Regions from separate parts of the Herbaspirillum sp. Her4 genome, predicted to be linked through region 1. Evidence: riboswitches for the same ligand, from Rfam matches in the RefSeq annotation. Region 1 holds a riboswitch; the other holds the start of a gene.
What was found. Region 1 has a riboswitch for cobalamin ahead of ACWFUC_RS19390 (CbtB domain-containing protein). Riboswitches for the same ligand answer to the same signal wherever they lie in the genome.
Positions count from the first base shown of each region.

Region 2: another riboswitch for cobalamin. It lies ahead of ACWFUC_RS21510 (TonB-dependent receptor family protein); the one in region 1 lies ahead of ACWFUC_RS19390 (CbtB domain-containing protein).

Region 1 covers NZ_CM176330.1:4,285,888-4,289,161, reverse strand. The annotation lists gene ACWFUC_RS19400 (hypothetical protein) at 141-836, shown strand; gene ACWFUC_RS19395 (hypothetical protein) at 1,034-1,669, shown strand; cobalamin riboswitch at 1,738-1,968, shown strand; gene ACWFUC_RS19390 (CbtB domain-containing protein) at 2,109-2,324, shown strand; gene ACWFUC_RS19385 (CbtA family protein) at 2,335-3,087, shown strand; gene ACWFUC_RS19380 ((2Fe-2S) ferredoxin domain-containing protein) at 3,152-3,274, shown strand, end outside.
Region 2 covers NZ_CM176330.1:4,760,360-4,763,633, reverse strand. The annotation lists gene ACWFUC_RS21520 (chemotaxis protein CheA) at 1-562, opposite strand, end outside; gene ACWFUC_RS21515 (protein phosphatase CheZ) at 562-1,311, opposite strand; cobalamin riboswitch at 1,811-2,087, shown strand; gene ACWFUC_RS21510 (TonB-dependent receptor family protein) at 2,168-3,274, shown strand, end outside.

The DNA of each region.
Region 1 (3,274 bases):
CCGCCTGCGATTCTTTCGCGTTGATTGAGACTTTTCTCGTTCAAGCCGCTTTGCATTTGTGAAAGCATCTGCTTTTTGCGGAGACCGCAGATGAATTGAGCAGGACTGCCACCTCCGCCGTCCTTGTCAGGAGTGGCACCTTGTATCCCTATCCTCCGCAGTCCATGGGTTTTCCCGCTGGCCGCCGCCACACCGTGCTGGCGGCGCTTCCTCTGCATGTGCTGGTACGCCTGCAGCCAAGCGGCAGCAGCACCGCCCGGGTGCTGTGCGAGCCGGTCAAGGCCGGGCCGGCTGCCGGTGCGCAGGCCATGGTGCTCTACCTGTCTGCCTTTGATGCGCATCTCGATGCGCTCTGGCTGGGTCTGGCCGTGGAGGATTACCAGGTACTGCCGGTGGCGTCCTTTTCCCCCGATGAACTGGTGGCGCGTCATCAGGGCCACTTGCCGTACTGCCTGCATCTGGCATGGGGCGCGCACGATGGCCGCATCGCCGTGCGCGCGCAGGGCGACCCGGTGCGGCTGTCGTCGGCGCGCGTGGCCCAGGTGTCGGCGAGCATCGACAGCATCCCGCTGGACATTGGACTGGCCGATCTCGAATGCCACGCCCGGCTATGGGAGTGCGCCGGTCTCTACGCCCATGCGGAGACAGCGGCCCGGCTGGAACAACTGAACCCGCAGCAGCGCCACCGGCATGCCGAGCGGGCCATGGAGCGCATCCCGGGCCGTACTGAACCGGGCCGGGAAATCAACCAGATCGCGCTGTATGACGCCGAATCGGCGCAATGGCACTTCGTCGCCCTCGATTTTCTTGCCGAGATGGTCGCCGGGCCGCGCTGAGGCCGTCGCGAGGCGACATCGGCCTTCCGGCATTGGCACCGGGCGCACAACAGGGCGCACGCCGTCCATGGCAAGTGACTTGTTCCTGCTCATTGAGAGTTTTCTGATATCCATGGCATTGCCCTTCTGCAACCATGGTGGCCGGTTGTGTTTCTGCTGCAGCCGATCTGATCCGCCGTCTGTTGAAGGAGCTGTCAATGATTTGCTTCCTTGCCCATGCCTCTCCCTGGAAGAAGTGCGCGCTGCGCTGCCTGCCCTTGGTCCTGCTGTTCGTCTGTCTGGCGGCGCTGCCCGGTCCGCCTTCGCCGCCCGAAGAAGTGCTGGCCAGTTGCCTGGCCGTAGACCATTTTCCCCTCAGCCGGGTCAGCATCGATCCGGTCGCAGGGCGGGTCGAGGTGATGGAAAGCGGCCCGGCATCCCCCTACAGCCTGTATCTGCCCGATGGCGACAATCGCCAGTGGCGCATCGGTTATGCCAGCGGCAAGCCCCCCGGACGTGACTATCTGTTCGTCAATTCCCATCGCGGCTACCTTGACCGGGCCATCGGCCTGTCACCGGAGCGCGCCCCCCGGCTGTCCCGCCCGCAAAAGGCCTCGTTTGCCGTGCTGGGCTTCCTGGGGGATCGCTACCTGTGCCTGATGGAAGTGCACGGGCACGGTCCCCGGTCCGGCCAGCGCTCGGTGTACGTGGCGCGCATTCCCACCCGCATGGGGGCGGAAATGAGCCTGTATTACAAGCTGGCGGCTTCGCCTGCCTTGCCGCAACTGCCGGCTGCTTCCTCCAGTGCTTCCCCCTCATCCTCCTCACCGCTCCAGCCCGCCTTGCCCCGCTGACGTTGCCGCCAGCCCCGTACAGGCTGACAATGCAGGTTGCCCAAGCCCGCCCCCGCCTTTATACTTCGCCCCTTAGCATTGCTTCTGGTATTCCTGTGCGCAGCCGCGCCTGGAATTGAAACGGGAAGCCGGTGCGGCCGGTGCCACAGCACCGGGCCAAAGCCGGCGCTGCCCCCGCAACGGTAAGCGAGGAAGGACACGCACTACGCCACTGTGCCCCGCGCATGGGAAGGCGCCTGTCCCGAAGCCCCAGGCTTCCCCTCGCCAGCCCGGAGACCGGCCCGAGGCAAGTTCTTGAATGCATCGCGGAGGGCGATCATGCGGAAAGCTTCCATCATTTCCCGCTGGTGTGAACCGGTGCCGTCAGCCGACGGCGGGATTGTGCTTGGGCGCTCGCCGTGTGGCTTCCTTCGTTTCATCCACCTGTCAAGGAAAGCGCATGTCCACTCCCTCCGGTCTCGACGCTCGTCACACCGCTGATTCTTCCTCTTCCAGCCGCTCCGGCAGCCAGGTCTGGCGCGACCGCATCGCGCCCTCGCTGCTGGCCTTCGCGCTGGGCGTGGCGCTGATCTACGGCGCCGGCTTCGCCTCCAAGGTCGAGCTGCACAATGCCGCCCACGATGGCCGCCACTCGGCCGGTTTCCCCTGCCACTGAGGAGCGGACGATGAACTGGACCGTGTTCCGGCGCATGGCATCGGCTGTGGTGGTGGCAGGCGCTTTATCGGGCGTGCTGCTGTCGGGCGTGCAGCAATTCCAGGTCGAAAAGATCATCCTCAAGGCAGAGGAATATGAAAAGGCCGGCGAATCGGCGGCCCCCGCGGCCGATGACCACGCCCACGAACCCGCCGGCCAGGCGGCTGCGCACGAGCACTCGCATGCGAACGCACATGAGCACGAACACGCGCATGACGCCAATGCCTGGGAGCCGGCTGACGGCGCCGAGCGCACCGGCTACACCGTGCTGGCCAATGTCAGCATGGCGGTCGGTTTCGCCCTGATGCTGGTGGCGGCCTTTGCCCTGAGCGGACGCCAGATCAGCTGGCGCAGCGGTCTGCTGTGGGGCCTGGCCGGTTATGGCGTGTTTTTCGTCGCGCCCTCGCTGGGCTTGCCGCCGGAAGTCCCCGGTACCCTGGCCGCACCGCTGCAGGCGCGCCAGCTCTGGTGGGTGATGACCGCCGCCATGACGGCGGCCAGCCTGGGCTTGTTCGTCTTCACCCGTGGCTGGCTGTGGAAGCTGGCTGGCGTCATGCTGCTGGTGGTGCCGCATTTCATCGGCGCTCCTCAGCCGGAAGTGCATGGCAGCGTGGCCCCGGAAGAACTGGCACAGGCCTTCATCCGCGCCACGGCGGCAGCCAATGCGGTGTTCTGGCTGGCGCTGGGCGGGTTGACCGGTTTCTTCTATCGCCGCTTCGGCTGATGGGCCGGCCCTGACGGGCCCCTGTCCGGCGTTGCTGCGCCGGGGAAAGTAAAGCATCAAAGCCATGAGAACTCATCATCGTCACGTGCTCATGTGCGTGGGTCCGCGTTGTACCGACAACGGCGTGCTGGCCGAAGCCATGTTCGGCGTACTGGGCGATCAGATCGACGCCCGCCCCGAGCTGCGT
Region 2 (3,274 bases), 470 kb from region 1:
GCACCAGGGCCTGGTAGAGGGCGGGCCAGTCCAGTTCGCCATTCTTCATCACGCTGGCACTGCCATCGACGCTGACGGCGGCCACTGCAGCGGCGGCTGCGGGCGCGGCCACCGGTGCTGCGGCTGCCGGGGCAGGCGCTGCTGCCGCTGGGGCAGGGGCCGGCGTGGATTCGCTCTTGCCTTCGATGGCCTGGGTCAGGATGTCCTTCAGTTCGGCCGGCATCGAGGCCAGGCTGTCGGGTGCGGCACCGTTGGACAATTCGGTCAACTGGTCGGCCACGAAGCCGCTGGCCTGCAGCGCTGCTTCGATGGCCAGCGGCGTGACCGGGGCCTTGCCGGTGCGCAGCGCATCGAACAGGTTTTCGGTCAGGTGGCAGGCCGACACCATGGCCGGCAGGTTCACGAACCCGGCGCCACCCTTGATGGTGTGGAATGCGCGGAAGACCGCGTTGAGGATTTCAAGGTCATCAGGATGTCGTTCCAGCGTCAGCAGGTGCTCTTCCACGTTGGTGGCGAGATCCAACGCTTCAACGACAAAATCCTTGAGCATTTCGTCATCCATTAGAACCCCAGGCTATCGAGTAAGTCGTCCACATCGTCCTGACCCATGGCGGTGCCGCCCACGGAGGGGCCATTCATCAGGGTTACCGGTTTTTCCGCATCGATCTGCGCCTTGACTTCCGGCGGTGCATTGTCGCGCAGCAGTTGCGCCAGCTCGCGCTCGGCGGAAGCGGTGATGGCCACGATCTTCTTGATCAACTGGCCGGTGATGTCCTGGAAGTCCTGGGCCATCATGATTTCCAGCATGCGCGCCTTTTCCGCCTCGGTCGATTCCATCACCGAATTGGAGAACTTCTGCGAGTCGCCCGCCAGTGCCTTGAATTCCTCGATGTTCATCTGGCCGGCATACAGCTTGGTCCAGCGCGCGTTGATGTCCTTGGCTTGCTCCTGCAGGCGGTCTTGGGCCGGCATGCCGGAGTCCAATGCATTGAGCACCTTGTTGGCGGCCTGCTCGGTGAGGGTGGCGATGTGTTCCAGACGGCTCTGGGCGTCGCCGATCTGCTCGGCCACGTCGGTCAGCGAGCGGTCGTAGCCGAGTTCGCGCATGGAGTCGTGCAGCAGGCGCACGATACCGCCCAGGCGTTCGTACATGGGCTTGTCGCTCTGGTCCTCCTGTTCGCCTGCAGCCGCTTCTTCGGTGCCGGCGGCGGCGGGGGCGGCGGCAGCGGCAGCCGGTTCGGCAGTCATGCCCGGTAGCGTCTGCGAGGAAATTTCGTCAAACAATGCTTCCAGATCAACGTCGTCGCTCATGATTACTGATTCTCCCAACAAAGGTGTGCGCTCGTCGGCGCACTGCTGTGCAAAGTTGCCCGTAGGCGGATCTAATGCGTCGTTCCGGGAGGCACAGCCACTACCACCGCCCCGATATCAGACAGATATCGGCAGCCAGAGGCAGTCTCTGAAGGCCCGCAGACCACGACAACGTTCAGGATGACAGTGAGGCCGGCCGACCACGCAAGGGTCCGCCGGTCGACGATGCCATGGCGCCGAGTATAGGACCGCTTGGCGTGATCTCATCGGCCAAACAGCGAGTGAAATCCCCCATTTGTTTCAATTTTTCGGCCCCACCACAAAAAATTGGCAAGAACCGCGATTCAAATGTTTTTTGATAGAAAAATCGAATTTTTTCTATATATCACTGCTGAGGATGGATTTTATCCGGCTTTTTCCTGAAAGCAATTGCGGCTGTCCCGCTTGTGCTGATTTACATCATCTGGGTGCTGCGGCTTGTGGCGTGTACGCCGCACGCCTACAATGGCGCGGTTTTGGTGCCCGCCGGCGTGTCCTCGCCGGCAGTTAAACGGGAAACACGCGCCAGGCCGCCTGCAGCCAGCAGGGCGGTCAGCCAAGGTGTACTGCCCCCGCAACGGTAACCAGGTGCCGGCGACGATGTGACGATGCGTCACGTCTCGCCGGCGAGACCTCTTCCACGCCACTGTGTTTTTGCGCGAACGTTCACTTCGCCACATGGGAAGGCCGATGGTCATGCCTGCAGTCCGGAGACCGGCCAGAACAGGAGGAGCCCGCACAACCAATACTGGTGCGGTTTTCCGTTGATTGCGGCCCGCGGGGAGGCTGGCTGCACAGATTCTTGACCTGATTTTTCATGCATATCGCTTATTTCCAGGCCCGCTGTGGCGGTCCTCGCCCCCGTATTGCCCTGCGCACTGCCAGTGCGCTGATTCTTTCGGCTTTCGCTGCCTCGACCCACGCCGCCGATACCAGCCAGCCGCTGTCGGCGGTAGTGGTCTCGGCCTCGCGCTTCCCCAATGATCCGGCATTCCCGCCGGTCGCTGCCACCGTCATCACCGCCGAGCAGATCCGCGAAGCCGGCATCGACAACGCCAACGAAGCCATCCGCAAGCTGGGCGGCGTCTACGGGCGCCAGAGCCTGTCCGGCCCGCGCGACTTCCCGCTGGACCTGCGCGGCTTCGGCACCAATGGCGACCAGAACATGGTGGTGCTGGTCGATGGCGTGCGTATTTCCGAGAATGAACTGGCCACGCCGCTGCTGTCGGCGATCCCCATCGAGACCATCGAGCGCATCGAGATCGTGCGCGGCGGCAGCAGCGTGCTGTATGGCAGCGGCGCTACCGGCGGCACCATCCAGATCATCACGCGCCGCCCGCAGGCCAATACCGTGCGCGGAACCGTGATCGGCGAAGTCGGCAGCAACGGTCAGCGCGCCGGCCGGGCAGCGGTTTCGCGCGGCTGGGACAACATGTCCATCGACGCCAGCTATGCCAAGTCGCATGCCGACAACTGGCGCGACAACAGCAAGTCCGATCAGGAAAATTTCAGTACCACGGTGCAGTGGTTCGCCAGCGACTGGCGCTTCGGCCTGCGCGCCAACTTGTCGCGCGCCGATTTCGGCCTGCCGGGCAGCCTGAGCCAGGCGCAATATGACGCCAATGCGCGCCAGACCAGCAAGCCGCTGGATCACGGCTCCTATGACAATGACAGCATCACCGCCTTTCTGGAGCGCCGCTTCGGTGCCTTCGACGTGGCGGCCGAGCTGTCGCATCGGGAGAAGATTTCGCGCTCCACCTATGTCAGCAGCGGCTCCACCGCGCAAGCCAACATCCGGACCACCCAGTTCTCGCCGCGCCTGCGTCACGTGCTCGACAGCGGCCTGTGGAAGAACGAAGCCATTGCCGGTGTGGACCTGGCCGAATGGAGTTCGGCCACCAATGCCAGCTATGGCAACAGCGAT